Regions from separate parts of the Lactococcus sp. SK2-659 genome, predicted to be linked through region 2. Evidence: predicted binding sites of a transcription regulator. Region 2 holds the regulator's gene; each other region holds the start of a gene.
The links. Region 2 encodes NrdR, which represses ribonucleotide reductase genes. Its sites were predicted from a motif close to ACACNATATATNGTGT; they were not measured.
Positions count from the first base shown of each region.

Region 1: LDP15_RS04590 (redoxin NrdH) is a predicted target of NrdR. The motif match lies at 4,051-4,066, and genes of this name have one in related genera.
Region 3: nrdD (anaerobic ribonucleoside-triphosphate reductase) is a predicted target of NrdR. The motif match lies at 3,217-3,232, and genes of this name have one in related genera.

Region 1 is NZ_JAIWQZ020000001.1:974,843-980,698, forward strand. Features, by position in the region: gene LDP15_RS04570 (PolC-type DNA polymerase III) at 1-424, opposite strand, end outside; gene LDP15_RS04575 (isochorismatase family cysteine hydrolase) at 417-956, opposite strand; gene parE (DNA topoisomerase IV subunit B) at 1,160-3,094, opposite strand; gene plsY (glycerol-3-phosphate 1-O-acyltransferase PlsY) at 3,369-4,010, shown strand; gene LDP15_RS04590 (redoxin NrdH) at 4,184-4,402, shown strand; gene nrdI (class Ib ribonucleoside-diphosphate reductase assembly flavoprotein NrdI) at 4,404-4,826, shown strand; gene nrdE (class 1b ribonucleoside-diphosphate reductase subunit alpha) at 4,962-5,856, shown strand, end outside.
Region 2 is NZ_JAIWQZ020000001.1:1,230,357-1,236,212, forward strand. Features, by position in the region: gene dnaI (primosomal protein DnaI) at 1-852, opposite strand, end outside; gene LDP15_RS05770 (replication initiation and membrane attachment family protein) at 852-2,027, opposite strand; gene nrdR (transcriptional regulator NrdR) at 2,198-2,644, opposite strand; gene trmB (tRNA (guanosine(46)-N7)-methyltransferase TrmB) at 2,763-3,416, opposite strand; gene LDP15_RS05785 (phosphotransferase family protein) at 3,537-4,310, opposite strand; gene LDP15_RS05790 (Veg family protein) at 4,379-4,636, opposite strand; gene dnaB (replicative DNA helicase) at 4,831-5,856, opposite strand, start outside.
Region 3 is NZ_JAIWQZ020000002.1:348,536-354,391, forward strand. Features, by position in the region: gene LDP15_RS08885 (cysteine hydrolase family protein) at 154-666, shown strand; gene LDP15_RS08890 (DUF6036 family nucleotidyltransferase) at 785-1,333, shown strand; gene LDP15_RS08895 (hypothetical protein) at 1,330-1,614, shown strand; gene LDP15_RS08900 (LysM peptidoglycan-binding domain-containing protein) at 1,653-2,972, opposite strand; gene nrdD (anaerobic ribonucleoside-triphosphate reductase) at 3,316-5,559, shown strand; gene nrdG (anaerobic ribonucleoside-triphosphate reductase activating protein) at 5,556-5,856, shown strand, end outside.

The DNA of each region.
Region 1 (5,856 bases), 260 kb from region 2:
GTAGGTCTTTAAAATTTTCTAGAGCATAAGAAGACATAGTTAATAACTTTTTACTTTCTGCCAAAGTATCATAGACACGAAAAGCCTCAACATCAGTAATGGCACAATCAATAATGGCCTGATAAAGAAAAGAAATATCAAAAGGAGCATTATGAGCCACTAATAAATGACCTTTGATGAAGTCTAAAAATTCAGGTAAAATTTCTTCAATCGTTGGTTGATTTAACAAATCAGCTGGTTTTATGCCAGTCAATTGTGTGATTTCAGTTGAGACATAAGAGCGTTGATTTTTTACTAACTGATTAAATCTAGCTTGCTCTTGATTATTCTCATCATATTTTACTGCTCCAATTTGAATAATTTCATTTTTTTGTGCAGAAAATCCTGTAGTTTCAAAGTCAAATACGACATATTTCTCAGACATTTTTATTCAGTTCCTCGATAATTTCTCTTGTTTTAATTAATTTCCCAAATTTTGGTATTTCGTCAGTTTTTGTTTTCTGGAAGTTTTTTAACTTTCTGTCAGCACAGGCGTCTTCAATTATCATCGCTTCAAATCCCAAGTCCGCCCCATCTCTGGCTGTTTTTAATACTCCATTACTCATAGACACACCAGAAACATAAATTTTACTGACAGAATTATTTTTCAACTCGTCAGCTAAGCCATAATCAGATTGTTTAAATGCTGACGGCCCATATTTTACTAATTGATGTAATCTTGGATTTTTATCCAATTCATCTTGCAAAATCATCCGAGAAAAAGCTTTTTTAGCTGATTGCCAAAGTATTTTTGGTTCAACAGTCACAAGATAAACTGGCTGATTTTTTTGGTCAAATGCAGAAATTAAAGCTCGATTATTTTCAATAATTTTATCCCAGCCATAAGGAACAGCATCTTTCGCTAATTTTTTAATGAATGCTTGCAAATCAATAATAATTAAAGCTGATTTTTGCATTTTTTCTCTTTTCGTTTTTATCTTCTTTTAGAATTTCTTCCATTATATCATAGCTAACAAAATGAAACAAAGTTTCTCTTGCTAGCTTTGCTGGCTTACGAATAGGCTTGTTGTTACACCTAAAGTGAGCAATAGTGATACTTACATCATAAATTAAAGTAAAAAACCTCGAAAAATCGAGGTTAATTATTAAAGAAAGTAACTTAGAATACTGTTTCTTCTTCCATTGTAAATTTCACATTATTTTCAATCCATTTACGACGAGGTTCAACTTTATCACCCATCAGTACTGAAACACGTTTCTCTGCTTGAGCTGCATCATCAATGGTCACTTGAATCAATGTCCGAGTTTCTGGGTCCATTGTTGTTTCCCAAAGTTGGTCAGCATTCATTTCTCCAAGTCCTTTATAACGTTGCAAATTAGCATTTTTACCAAATTGCTTGCGAAGTTCTGCTAACTCACCATCTGTCCAAGCATACTCAATTTTTTCTTTTTTGCCTTTTCCTTCACTCATTTTATAAAGTGGTGGAAGGGCAATATAGACATGACCCGCTTCAACCAATGGTTTCATATAGCGATAGAAGAAAGTCAATAAGAGCGTTTGGATATGTGCTCCATCAGTATCGGCATCGGTCATAATAATGATTTTGTCATAATTACGATCAGCCAAGGTAAAATCTGCCCCAACGCCAGCACCAATGGTATAAATCATTGTATTGATTTCCTCATTTTTGAGAATATCTTGCATCTTAGCTTTTTCGGTGTTAATAACTTTACCACGTAAAGGCAAAATGGCTTGGAATTTACGATCTCGTCCTTGTTTAGCGGACCCCCCGGCAGAATCTCCTTCGACCAAATAAAGTTCATTTTTATTTGGATTTTTTGTTTGAGCAGGGGTTAATTTACCAGACAAAAGTCCTTTGTCTTTTTTAGATTTCTTTCCATTTCGTGAATCTTCACGCGCTTTACGAGCCGCTTCACGAGCCTCACGGGCTTTGATTGCTTTACGAATCAAATTTTGCGCTAATTCGCCATTTTCCATCAAATAGAAACTTAGTTTCTCAGAAACCAAAGAATCAACAACTGGACGAGCTAAAGGAGAACCCAATTTATCTTTGGTTTGTCCTTCAAATTGGAGATGTTCCTCAGGAATTAAAACTGACAAGACGGCTGTCAAACCTTCACGATAATCCGAACCCTCGAGGTTTTTATCTTTCTCTTTGAGTAAATTTACTTTACGAGCATATTCATTCATTGCTTTCGTAATTGCCGTCTTCAAACCTGCTTCGTGCGTTCCGCCATCTTTTGTTCGGACATTATTGACGAACGAAAGAATGTTTTCTGAATAGCCATCATTATATTGAAGGGCAACTTCAACTTCAAAACCATCTTGTTTTCCTTCAAAATAAAGAACTGGAGTCAAACTGTCTTTATCTTCATTAAGATAAGAAACGAAATCTTGAACCCCATTTTCATAATGAAATTCTTCTTTTTCATCTGTTCGTTTATCTTCAAGACTGATCGTTACTTCTTTTAAAAGAAAAGCAGACTCATTTAAACGTTCTGAAATGATATTATATTTAAATTCAGTTGTCGAAAAAATGCTAGAATCCGGCATGAAGGTAACTTTAGTCCCTGTTTTAGACTTTGGTGCTTTCCCAATTTTTTCTAAAGTTGTCGCTGGATGTCCACCATTTTCAAAACGTTGACGATAAACAGTCCCGTCACGAGTAATTTCAACTTCTAACCAAGTCGAGAGGGCATTTACGACTGAAGATCCAACACCATGGAGTCCACCAGAAGTTTTATAACCCCCTTGACCAAATTTACCACCTGCGTGCAAAATAGTAAAAATTACTTCAACAGTTGGAATACCCATGGCGTGTTTCCCAACTGGCATTCCCCTTCCTTCATCTTCTACTGATAAAGAACCATCAGCATTAATGGTTACCGAAATTCTGTTACCAAAGCCAGATAAAGCTTCATCAACCGCATTATCTACAATTTCCCAAACCAAATGGTGCAAACCAGTTCCGTCAGTTGATCCAATATACATTCCTGGACGTTTTCTGACAGCATCCAATCCTTCAAGAACCTGAATCGCACTGTCATCATAGTTATTAATATCTATTACCATTTATTTTCCTCTCATCGAAAGCCTATATCTTCTATCTAAATCACTATTTTTTTATCCACAATGAGCTAATAAAAAATATTCATCTTGATTATTGTACCTTGTTCAGAAAGCTTTGTCAAAGGACTGCTGACAATTTTTTCATCTAATAGTAAGAATTTTTCCAAAAGTAAGTGAAGATGTTTCAATATTGTCAGTAATCTTTATTAAAAATATGATATAATTGTACAGTTAAAAGAGATTATCGATTTTAAACGAAATAAACTTCGGAGAACTTATGCTTACTATTATTCTTCTTCTCATTGCCAGCTATCTTTTAGGGGCAATTCCATTCGGCTTATGGATTGGCAAGATTTTTTTCAAAAAAAATCTCCATGACTATGGCTCAGGAAATACTGGAACAACCAATACTTTTAGAATTCTAGGTGTAAAGGCAGGAATTTCAGTTTTTGCTTTTGACTTACTAAAGGGGACACTTGCTACTCTTTTACCCCTTTTCTTCCATATCAATGGTGTTTCACCTCTAATTTTCGGTCTTCTTGCTGTCATTGGACATACTTTTTCAATATTCGACCGCTTTAAAGGTGGTAAAGCTGTTGCAACTTCTGCTGGTGTGATTCTTGGATTTAGTCCGCTCTTCTTAATTTACCTTCTTGTTGTCTTTATCATTGTCCTATGGCTTTTTAGCATGATTAGTCTCTCTAGTGTGATAGGTGCTGTATTTGCTTTATTGGGAATTCTTATTTTCCCTAGCATCGGATTTATTCTTACTTCCTACGACCTTTTATTCTCAATTATTATTTTTGTTTTAGCAATTATTATTATTTTACGACATAGAACAAATCTCAAAAGAATCAAAAATCATTGCGAATCCCTTGTCCCATTTGGTTTAAACTTATCAAAACAAAAAGAAAAATAGCACAATATGTTGTGTTATTTTTATAATTTTACATAATTCGACACAATATCTAGTATCTTTAATTTGACTAGATATTTTTTTTACGATAAAATAAGACTATAAAAAGTTGAGAAAAAGTCAAAGACTTTTTACTCTTACTAATAAAATACGTTTGTCCTCAAAGGAGATTTAAAATGGTTACAGTCTATTCTAAAAACAATTGTATGCAATGCAAAATGGTCAAAAAATGGCTCTCAGAACATAAAATTGCCTTCGATGAAATCAATATCGATGAACAACCTGAATTTGTTGAAAAAGTGATTGAAATGGGATTTCGTGCTGCACCTGTCATTACTAAAGATGACTTTGCCTTCTCTGGTTTCCGTCCTAGCGAATTAGCAAAGTTGGCTTAATATGAAACTTGCTTATTTCAGTGTGACTGGGCAAACACGTCGCTTTGTTTCCAAAACAAACTTACCAAATGTCGAAATTAGTCCTGACGATGATATAGAAATGAATGAACCTTTTCTTTTGATAACGCCAAGTTATGCCGAAGAATCTCCAACTGTTTCCAAATCAATAGATGTTATGGACCCTGTTTTTGACTTTATGGCTTATAATGATAATTATAAACATTGTCTAGGAATTATTGGTACAGGAAATCGTAATTTCGCAGGTATTTATATTTTTACTGCTAAAGAACTTTCTGCAAAATACCAAATTCCGCTTTTATATGATTTTGAGTTTAATGGTACACCAGCCGATGTTGCTGCTGTCGAAAAACTCGCTACACAGCTTGACAAAGGAGCGAAAGTCACCTTCAAAAATCCGCTGTGATTTTATGGCTTCACCCTATTGAGTGAAGCCTCTTTATTTTTAACTTTTTATTTCTATTAATTAGTTTGAACTTATTATAATATTAGAGTTCACCCCTCTGTTCTTTATGGTTGAACGCTTTAAGAAAGGTCACTTATGTCTCTAAAACAACTTAAAGATGTAACTTATTTCAAGCTTAATAACGAGATTAATATTCCCGTTAATGGTAGCATTCCTCTTGCTAAAGATAAAGAAGCAATTACTGCTTTTTTTAAAGAAAATGTCGAACCTAATCGTTATGAAGCCGATACATATATCGATAAACTCAATTGGCTCGTTAAAGAAGAATATCTAGAAGCTGAGTTTCTTGAAAAATATAAACCAGAATTCATTACCAATCTTCGTAAAGAATTGAGTAAATTTGAATTTCATTTTGATTCATTTATGGCTGCTTACAAATTTTATAATCAATATGCCATGAAAAACAATGACGGTTCTCTCTATCTTGAAGATTTTGAAGACCGTGTGTTAATGAATGCTTTATACATGGCTGACGGCGATGAAAAATTAGCTAATAATCTTGCTTTTGCAATGATTAATCGTCGTTATCAACCTGCGACTCCGACTTTTCTAAATGCTGGACGTAAGCGTCGTGGTGAATTTGTTTCTTGTTTTCTTCTACAATTAACTGATGATATGAATTCAATTGGACGAACAATTAACTCTGCCTTGCAACTTTCTAAAAATGGTGGTGGTGTTGGTCTAAACTTGACTAATTTACGTGCTGCTGGTGCACCTATCAAAGGTTATGATGGAGTTGCAGCTGGTGTCGTTCCTGTCATGAAACTTTTTGAAGACGCCTTTTCTTATGCCAATCAATTGGGGCAACGTCAGGGTGCTGGTGTTGTTTATTTATCACTATTCCATCCAGATATTATGGAATTCTTGTCCACTAAAAAAGAAAATGCGGATGAAAAAATTCGGGTTAAAACACTTTCTCTTGGGGTTACTGTTCCTGATAAATTCTATGAATTGGTAAAAAAGGGAGAAA
Region 2 (5,856 bases):
TCGCATTTCTTCTGCCAAATATTTCACGCGTTCCATAACACGTTTTGCTGGCCAAATTTCATCAGCTCGCTTGGTTTCGGCTAAATGCTGTTCTAATTCTTCCATTCTTAAATTTGAAGTGAAGAAAGTCGGGAGATTTTCTTGCATGCGATGTTGTAAAATGACTTGTAAAATACTGTCACGAACCCAAGCGTTGTTTTGCTCTGCCCCAATATCATCCAAAACTAAAACTTGGCTGGCTTTTATTTCATTGACCCAGACTTTGGCATTGTCAAAATCTAAATCAGAAATGAAAGTGGGATAATGAAGTAAAGTTGTTGAAATTCCTTTTTTGGCTAATTCGTTTGCCATTGCCGCAAGCATGAAAGATTTCCCAACACCAAAATCTCCATAAAGATAAAGTCCTTTTTTCTTGGGAAAATTAGTAATAAAATCAACTAGGGCTTGGTATGGTTTGATTCTTTGAACATCATCAAGGGCAATATCTGCCAAAGTGACTTGTTTTAAATCTTTTGGAAGTCCAATAATATTCACACGTCGCAAAAGGTTTTGAGCTGCTTGTTGCTGCGCCAATTCATTTGTCGTTTGATATGAAACATCAGCATAGCCGTGATTCATGATTAAAACAGGTTCATAACCGTCAGCTGCCCGTTTTTCACCTTTTTCAAATTTTTCATGCTCACGAACGTATTCATAAAACTTGGAGTAAGAGCGTTGAATTTCGTCAGAAGTCATTTGATGTTGGGCAATAAAAGCTTGCACATCAGCATTTTTTAATACTTCTGCGACTAATTTTTCAAAATTTTCACGGATGTCTTGACGTTTTCCTAAGATGTCTCCGATAGATTCCATTAATTTTGCTCTCCTTTCAGTTTTTTGAGAGAGTCAAGCCTTATTTTCTCAAGTTTTGCAAGTTCTTCTTGGCTTGTCTTATTTTCATAATCTGGATTTGACCATTTTGGTGCTTCTTTTTTGATTTTCATTGGTCTTTTTTCAGCTCCAGTTTTTGCTTTAGCAGCAGCTAATTCTTCTCGTTCCAAAATTCGTTTTACCGCTGTTTCAGCTGTAAATACTTCATTTCTCATCCAGTCGTTGGCTAATGCATTTACAAAATTTGGATTTAACGACGCATTTTTTTGCTGTACTAAAACATAGTGAATCAAAATATTTTGGACTTCTGCTGGCAAATTTTGGCGACTTAAATTAGTTAAAAGCTTATGTTCTTCCGAACTGACAAAGCCTCCAGCTTGCGCTTTTATCTGTCGGATGAAATCATCTGGTTCATGAGATTTACTGATGACAATCAAATCGGCAAAAGCTTTAGGAAAAGCTGAAAGTGCTGGTTGCGGTTGGCTAGCTCCTGAAAGACTTCTCATCAAATTATTCATGTTCAAAGTTTTATCAGCATTAGCTGTTTTTTCTGCTTGCTTGAATAATTCGTACCAATTGAGTTCAAATTTTTCTGCTAGTGAATAGAGTGTTAAGGAGTCTTGATTTTCATTGTTTAAATGATAGCCTTGACGTTCCATAATACTTTTAAAGGCCCCCATATCAAAACGCTCATTTGTATTTGAGTGGTTTTGTTGAGCTTGCGAGTCAAAACTAACTTTATAAACTTCATGAAATTTCTTGGAAACTTCTTTTCCTTTTGGTTCCATTCTTTTAGCTAAAGCAGCTACTCGATTTTCACCAATTCTTGAAATCAAAAGTTGTCTATAAAAATCATCTGCAAGAAAATTTTCAAAATTTAGCGGACTTTTTACTTCAAAGTAAAGACTGGTATGATCATCATAAACGCGAACTAATGATAAGCCAGATAATTTATCTAATGCTTCAATAAAAGGATTAAGACCGAGATTTAAATATTCCAAAAAGTGAGAAATTCTTCCAGTAGAAAAACTTAGCATTAACTGATAAAGCGCAAAGGCATCCGTGCCAATGATTGGTAAATAGAGCAGACGAAAAGCCTCAGCGTCAAAGCTGGTCTTTCCTCGATTAAGCATTGTAAATGAATCTCCTGCTCTCATTTTTTTCCTCACTTTTTACTGACAGAAAGTTCAGCAAGCTGATCTTTCTTTTATTTGCCGATAAAATGCTCCCTATTCAGTCACTTTTAATGACAGAAAGTTCAGCGAGCTGATCTTTCTTTTATCTGCCGATAAAATGCTCCCTATTCAGTCGCATTTTACTGACGGATTTATTTTTTGGTAATATTTTTAAGGAGCTCTTCTAATTCACTGACATCTTTGAATGAACGATAGACGCTGGCAAATCTGATATAGGTGATATCATCCAATTCAGCTAGTTCTTGCATCACAAATTCACCAATGACATCTGATTCAACTTCATTACTGTCTAGTTGACGAATTTTTCTTTCAACATTTGCAACTGTTGTTTCAATATCTTCACTTGATACTGGGCGTTTGTATGCTGAACGAACTAAACCACGAACAATTTTTTCACGATTAAAGGGTTCACGTTTGTCATCTTTTTTGATGACTAAAAGGGGCATTTCTTCGATACGTTCAAAGGTTGTGAAGCGAAAACCACATGATTCACAAACACGACGACGGCGAATAGCATCTTCGGCTTGTCTTGAATCAACAACTTTTGATTCTTCAGAAGAACACTTTGGACATCTCATTTTATTCTCCTTAATAGATAATAAATTCTTATTAATTTTACTGACAGAAAATTGGGTTAGACTTTCTTATTCTGTCAGTAATTTTTTTCATTAGTTTTAATGACAGAAAGCAACTTATTTACTTCTTAGGCAAAAATTTTGCTTCTAATCGATAAATTACTTGACCTTTTTGTGAGAATTTTTGCTCATACTCGGTCATTACATTTTGAGGTGCAAATTCTTCGTCTTGGTGTAAATCTAACCAAACTTTTTTAAGTTCCATGCCATAGTTAGCTAAAGAAACTAAAGAATATTCAAACAATCCGCGATTATCAGTTTTGAAATGAATTTCACCTTCAGGACGTAAAATCTTTTCATAAGTTGCAAGAAAAGATTTATAAGTCAAACGACGTTTTTCATGACGTCCTTTTGGCCAAGGGTCAGAAAAGTTCAAATAGACTTGGTCAATTTCACCATCAGCAAAATATTCACTCAAAGCAGCTCCATCAACAAGCATCATTTGTACGTTTGGCAAATCTGCTTCAATTGCTTTATCTAAAGCATAAGATAAAACTGATAATTGCATATCAATTGCAATGTAATTTATTTCTGGATGAAGAGCTGCCATTCCTGTGATGAAAGCTCCTTTCCCACAACCAACTTCAATATGAATCGGATGATCATTTCCAAAACGTTCTGACCAACGTCCTTTAAAGTCCGCTGGATTTTCAACTACGATATGTGCGTTTTCAGCAAGCATTTCGCCTGCCCCTTTACGATTTCTGACGCGCATTTTTACCTCAATTTTTTAATTTTTGATAGAAAATCAGCAAAAGTGATCTTCTGTTTCTTTATTTTTATTATTCAATTATAAGCCAAAAAATAGGAAGGTCCAAACCCTAGCCTATTTTTACTAAAATAATTCACAAAATTTACGAAGTCCCAAGATTTCTTGATTTACTTCTTTCATTTTTCCTCTAGAAAGATATTCAGAGATTTGGCGAAGAAAAGAAAGTTTTCCATACCAAGCCACTTTATCCATAATATCTGAACGAGGTCTAACACCAGATGTCATCAACCACAAAGACCAGTTATTTGGTTTAATATAATGTGATAAAACATGTGCCATATCAACCATTGAATCTGATAAAAAGACAGTATCCCAATCTACTAAATAAATTTTTCCTGAATTATCATCCACTAACCAATTTTTATGATTGACATCGCCATGAACGACTACGACCTCTTCATTTTTGATTTCAGGAACCTGTTGACGCATTTCTTCAATGATTCCTGACAAAAAATGATTTGTTCGTAAAGCCTCAGTATTTTGGACACAATCCTCTAATAATTGTTCAGGAAGAATAATTTGACTTCCCAACTTCTTATAAGATTCAACCAATTTTTTTGAGTCATGCAAATGTGCTAAAATATGATTAATTTGGCGGTCTTCCATATCCTCAGGACTTAGTGTATGACCGTCAATCCAAGGTTGAGCAGATAAGGTATCGCCTTCAGCCGTACGTTTTGTCCATAAGACTTTTGGCGTGATTCCCTCAAGATAAATACTCGGCAAAAAAGGACTGCCGTTTTTTTTAATAAAAACGCGTTCCTGATCACTTTTCCCAAAAAATGCATTGCCAGAGCCACCTTTAACAGGCGTCATATCCCAATCGGCTTTCATCATCCTTATCTCCTCCTTTCCTTTAAAAATCTATTAATCATTATTTGAACCATTTACTTTATTCCTCAAACTTATGCGTTTGGATAGTGAATTAAAATAGTTTGAGTCAAAATGTCAGCATATTGATATGACTCAGTTGTTTTGGGACCACGAGCCGGAATGTTTTCAATAATGAAATGTGTTGCATAGGCTTCAATCAAGTTCACTTTATGACGATTTTCGCGTTTACGACCAAATTGTGAAGTAATTTCAATCGTTTCACCCAAGTGTGCTTGAACTTTTTCACGAATGTCAACGATTTTTCCTATTTCTTGATTTTGGTTATCCATTTTTTCCTCCAAATAAGACGTAAAAGTCGGATTTCTCCGAACGCTTACCTTATAAATCTAATTTTATCCTTGATTATATCTCTCTTTTTTGATTAAAAGAATCAAATTTTATAATGTATTCTTTATCGTTCATTTTTATTAATAAAGAGAATTAGACAATTACTCATATTATAACACGAATTAGTCAAAAAAATCTAGTCGCCATATCGGTTATCAATACTTGCGAATTTATTATGCTCTTTAATAAAGAGTAATTCGACTGTTCCACGGCTTCCTGAACGGTTTTTTTCAATAATAACTTCAACTTTATTATCTTCCAGAATCTCTTCACCGTCTTCATCTTCACCAGTTCCACGTTCATAATAGTCATCTCGATAAAGAAATGCGACAATATCGGCATCTTGCTCGATTGACCCAGATTCACGGATATCAGACAAAACTGGTCGTTTATCTTGACGTTGTTCCACTCCACGTGAGAGCTGTGAAAGGGCAATAACAGGAACTTTTAATTCTTTAGCTAAAATTTTTAATTGACGAGAAATTTCAGAAACTTCTTGTTGACGATTTTCTCGACCAGTTCCAGAAATCAATTGTAAGTAGTCAATAACAATCAAACCAAGATTTCCTGTTTCTTGGGCTAATTTTCTTGAACGCGCCCGAATTTCCGAAATCTTTATCCCTGGTGTGTCATCAATATAAATACTTGCTCTTGATAAAGTCCCTGTTGCCATGAAATAATCATTCCATTCTTGGTCATTTAATTGTCCAGTACGCAAGCTGTGTGAATCAATTGAACCTTCGGCAGCAATCATCCGGCTGACAAGACTTTCTGCCCCCATTTCAAGAGAGAAAATTGCAACGGTTCGGTCTTGCTTTGTCCCAATATTTTGAGCAATATTTAAGGCAAAGGCTGTTTTACCAACCGCTGGACGAGCCGCAAGAATGATCAATTCTTCTTCATGAAGACCTGTTGTCATGTTATCTAAAGCAGGATAACCTGTTGCGATACCTGTAATATTGGACTTTTGTTGAGCTTTTTGCTCAAGGTCATCCATGTGAATCGCTAGGACATCAGAAATTTTCTTGAAGCCGTTTGTATTACGTCCTTGTTGAACGTCAATTAAACTTTTTTCTGCTTGAGCTAAAATATCATCTGCTGGTGAATCTTGTTCATAAGCTTTTTCGACTGATTCAGTTAGACGATTTATCAGTTGACGGAG
Region 3 (5,856 bases), on a different contig from region 2:
AACATATTTTACTGACAGATTGTTTACATCTCTTAAAAGACAGCAGAGAATTTGGTCAGTAATTTAAAAAAGGTCTGTCAGTAAAATTTTGCTGACAGGCTTTTTAGATTTTTGCTATAATAAAGAAAAATGATCAAATATCAAGGAGAAATGATGAAAAAAGCACTTGTTTTAGTTGATTTTCAAAATGATTTTATTGATGGAAGTTTGGGCACAAAAGAAGCACAAGCCATTATCCCAAATGTCATTGAAAAACTCTCTCAATATTCTAAAGAAAATCGTCTAGCAACCCAAGACACCCATTTTGAAGATTATTTAACGACACAAGAAGGCAAAAATCTGCCAGTTATTCATTGTCAAAATGGTACTTTTGGTTGGGAAATTCGTAAAGAAGCTCAAGTTGGCTTTGCTAAAATTTTTGAAAAAACAACTTTTGGTTCAAGAACATTGGCAGAATTTATTCGAGATGAAAATTATGATGAAGTTGAACTTGTCGGAATTTGTACGGATATTTGTGTTGTTTCCAATGCCTTGTTAATCAAAGCCTATGCGCCAGAAGTAAAAATAAGTGTTGATGCTTCTTGCTGTGCTGGAGTTTCACCTGAAAAACATTTGGCAGCACTTGAAACAATGCGTTCTTGTCAAATAGAAATCACGAATGCCTAATTTTGGTAAAAAGTTACTGACAGGTCTGTCAGTAATTTCAACTTGACAAAATCCTTATGATAATTGATAATGGAGTGAGAAATAAGAAAAATTTTGAAGGTGAGTGCGAGGTATAAATTTGGATTATCATCAATTATTTTCCCGCTTGAACGAAAAACTTTCAGAAGAAAATTTGCAACTTCACTTACACTGTGTTGGTGGTTTCGTCCTTGAATACTATGGAATGAAGGCAACAGAGGATATAGATGCCTTTTATGAAAGTACCGAAAAAGTTGAAAAAATCATTCAAGAAATTGGTGAAGAATTTCATGTCGGAACCTCTAATGAACCTTGGTTGAGTCAAGCAGTTGGCGAAGTCATGTCTCATTCAAAAACGGATGAAACAATTATTTTCGTGGAAAGTCATTTGACTGTTGGTCTGTCATCACTCGAATCTATTCTTATCGATAAAATACAGGCTGGCCGAACCAAAGATGTTCCAGACATCGCAAAAATAATGAAAAAATTAAAAATTGAAAGCCCAGATCCTCTCTTAGAACGATTTAAACATACAGATGGTTCAGCAGACCCAGCGGTCATTTTAGAGGCTTTTAGTTTAGCTTACGGTGAAGAAGCCTTAAAAAATTATTTACGAAAAAATCCAAAAATACTGAGGTTATTGCAATGACGTGGATTGAATATCTCCTGAATGCTGCTCAAAAGTCTAAATGGAATTTAGAACTTTGGGTCCGTTATTTAAATAAAGTGATTCAACGGGACAAAATTTTACTTTCAAAGACAGATATTGATTATTTAATGAGTTCTGAAGAATTAACTTCTTTTCAACGCGTTTTTCTTGAACTCGCGCTTGAAAAAGAAACAACACCTTGGGAAATGACTGTTGGCATGTCTGAACCGACTCAATCGATTCATCTTCAGTCTGTTTTAAAAGAATTAAAAAAAGAATGAATTAACTTTCATTCTTTTTATATTTTATAAATTACAATTTATTTAATACGAAGATATTGACCAATTAAAATGGTATCACTTGATAAATGATTCCAAGCCTTAATTGAAGCAATTGGGCTACCAGATTTTTGTGAAAGTCCCCAAAGTGTATCTCCTTTAACAACCTTATGGATAGAGGTATTTGAAGCTGCAGAAGAGTTAGAAGTTGAACTCGTAGAGGCTGAGCTTGAACCTGTTGAAGAACTTGAAGAACCGGCAGATTGTGAAACAATCAAGTTTTGTCCAATGAAAATTGTATCAGAATTCAAATGATTCCAACTCTTGAGTTGAGCAATCGTCGTTTTATATTTGACAGAGAGTCCCCAAAGCGTATCACCAGATTTAACCTTAATCGTCGTCTGTGAAGCTGGTTTGGCAGGAGTTACCGAAGTAGTAGGCGTTGTAGTTGCGGCAGAATTTCCTGAAGAAGTTGAACTATTTGTATTAGACGAAGAACTTGAAGTTTTCAATACAAGCTTTTGCCCAATATAGATGACTGTACTTTTAAGATTGTTCGCGCTTTGGATTTGAGCAACACTAATTCCATATTTTTGCGAAATTCCCCAAAGTGTATCGCCAGATTTAACCGTATAAGTGGTTGAGCTTATACTTGTATTATTATTGGTATTTGTAACTGTCGAACCACCAGTGTTAGAAGTACCAGCTGAAGAAGCCCCGTCAAAACGAGTCAAATTATATTGGGAGATAATTCGATTCAGGGAAGCACCATAATTAGGGTCAGTTGCATATTTTCCTGTTAAAGCTGCAGTTGCATCTTGATAAGTTGCTGCGTTTGCTCGCCAAGCTTTAGCATAATAAGGACCATTTCCAAAGTTTGTAGTTTTTAAAACATAAGCATTGTCTTGGAAACTTTGATTAAAGGAAGGATAAACCCTAAATGGCATATCTTTTGTGACCCATTTACCATTGAGATATTCTTGAGTTTTAAAAACAACGCTTTTTCCTTGGTAAGTTCCTTGAATACCGAATAAATTATAATAGGGGGCACGAGAAAGTTGGCTTGAACCCCAGTTACTTTCCAAAATAGCTTGGGCAATCATAACTGAAGGATAAAGACCATTGCTATCGGCAACTGGTTTTGCTGATGCAGCAATACTTTCAATAAAAGCTTCTGTCGAATTTGTTGCAGCTTGAACCATTGGGCTTGTTTGTTGGAGCAAAAGCTCATGAGTGGTCGTCAAAGTTCCTGCAATGAGAACAGCGCCAGCAAATTTGGTCGCTGGTTTATAAAAAGCCAGTGGTTTTTTGGCTTTCTTTTTTAAATGTCTATTTTTAACTTTAATACGAGAAACTGGCATAAATAATTCCTTTCCTGAAAATACAGAATAAAATAAGTACTACCCTATTTTACCACGCTTAATGGAAGAAAAAGATGACAATTATGTGGCGGTTTGTAAACGTTTTTTATTTAATGTTTTATATTGGCTAGAAAATGTGAGGATTTAGAGAAAAAGTCTGATTTAAGACGCATTGATTACGTTTTGAATACAAGGAGATTATATTTTGCTTTGCGAAATTGAGAAAAGGGAATGAAAACAAGCAACACAAGATATTGTGTGTGTTTACATAATTTAACCTATATATTGTGTCATTTCCGAGAATTTGATAAAATAGATGATGTAATTGAAGAGGATGGTTAATATGAAAAGTGAAGTAAAATATCAAGATGTAACACTAGAAGAAATTAATGTGATAAAGCGTGACGGACGCTCAGTGAAATTTAACAGTGAGAAAATTTTTGATGCTTTGACTAAAGCGGCTAAAAAAGTCGAACTGACAGATATGTCGGTTCTTTCAGAACTTACTGACAGAGTAGTCAGTGAAATCTTTACTCGTTTTTCTGAAAATGTCAAAATTTATGAAATTCAATCGATTGTTGAGCAAGAACTCCTTGAGTCTGGTGAAACTCAATTGGCTGAAGAATATATCTCTTATCGTGCTAACCGTGATTTGGCCCGTACCAAAGCAACGGATATCAATTTCACGATTGAAAAATTAATTAATCGCGACCAAACTGTCGTTAATGAAAATGCCAATAAAGATTCTAACGTTTTCAATACTCAACGTGATTTGACAGCTGGTGCGGTTTCCAAAGCAATTGGATTGAAACTTCTTCCGCCACATGTGGCAAATGCTCACCAAAAAGGTGATATTCATTATCATGACCTTGATTATAGTCCATTTACTACAATGGCTAACTGTTGTTTGATTGACTTTAAAAATATGTTTGAAAATGGTTTTAAACTTGGAAATGCGCAAGTAGATTCGCCAAAATCAATTCAAACAGCAACTGCGCAAGCCAGTCAAATCATCGCTAATGTGGCTAGTTCACAATATGGTGGTTGTTCATTTGACCGTGCCGATGAAGTATTGGCGCCTTACGCGAAATTAAATTATAAAAAACATTTAAAAGATGCACAAAAATGGATTGATGGTGCTGAAAAACAAGAAGCTTATGCTCGTGAAAAAACAGCCAAAGATATCTATGATGCAATGCAATCTTTAGAATATGAAATTAATACTTTGTTTACTTCAAATGGTCAAACGCCTTTTGTAACGGTTGGTTTTGGTCTTGGAGACGATTGGTATGCGCGTGAAATCCAAAAAGCAATTTTGAAAGTACGGATTGGTGGTTTAGGTTCAGAACACCGTACTGCCATTTTCCCTAAATTAATTTTCACGCTCAAACGTGGGCTTAACCTTGAAGTAGGGACACCAAACTATGACATCAAAGAACTTGCGCTTGAATGTTCAACAAAACGGATGTACCCTGATATTTTGAGCTATGATAAAATTGTTGAATTAACAGGTTCATTTAAAGCTTCAATGGGTTGTCGTTCATTCTTGCAAGGCTGGAAAGATGAAAATGGGAATGACGTGACTGCTGGACGTAATAATCTTGGAGTTGTTACAGTTAACCTTCCACGTATTGCTCTTGAAGCCGCTGGAAATAAAGAAAAATTCTGGGAAATCTTCAATGAAAGAATTGAAATTGCTCATGATGCCCTTGCTTTTCGTGTTGAACGTGCTAAAGAAGCACAACCTAAAAATGCACCTATTCTCTTTATGAATGGTGCATTGGGACGTCTTGATGCCGAAGGTTCAGTTGATGAATTGTACAATAAAGAACGTGCAACTGTAAGTTTAGGTTACATTGGACTTTATGAAGTGGCGACTACTTTTTATGGCCCAACTTGGGAAAATAATCCTGAAGCTAAAGCTTTTACAATTGAAATTGTGAAACGAATGCATGAAGATTGTGAAGATTGGTCTAAAGCCTCTGGTTATCATTATTCTGTTTACTCAACACCGTCAGAAAGTTTAACTGACCGTTTCTGCCGAATGGATAAAGAAAAATTCGGTTCAGTTGCAGATATTACTGACAAAGATTACTATACTAATTCTTTCCACTATGATGTGCGTAAAAATCCAACTCCATTTGAAAAATTAGAGTTTGAAAAAGACTATCCTGTTTATGCCAATGGTGGATTCATTCATTACTGTGAATATCCTGTTCTTCAACAAAATCCGAAAGCTCTTGAAGCAGTCTGGGACTTTGCCTACGATCGCATTGGATATCTTGGAACAAATGCACCAATTGACCACTGCTATGCTTGTGGCTTTGAAGGAGATTTTGCGGCAACGGAACGTGGATTTAAATGTCCACAATGTGGCAATGATGATCCTAAAACCTGTGACGTTGTCAAAAGAACTTGTGGATATCTTGGAAATCCGCAAGCACGTCCAATGGTTCATGGTCGTCACAAAGAAATTTCATCACGTGTAAAACATATGAATGGTTCTGTCGGAGCCTTGAACGATGGAAATTTGATTGATTCAGTCGAAGTTGACGAAGCGAAATCAAAATATTTTGCGGAGAAATAAGTATGAACAATCCAAAACCAGGAGAATGGAGAGCTGATGAACTCTCACAAAATTATATTGCAGATTATAAACCCTTCAATTTCGTTGATGGTGAAGGGGTGCGCTGCTCACTTTATGTGAGCGGCTGTATGTTTCATTGCGAGGGCTGCTATAATCAAGCCACTTGGTCATTTCGTTATGGAACGCCCTATACCAAAGAGCTTGAAGATAAAATTATGGCTGATCTTTCTCAACCTTATGTCCAAGGATTGACGCTTCTTGGTGGGGAACCTTTCTTGAACACGACATTTTTGATTC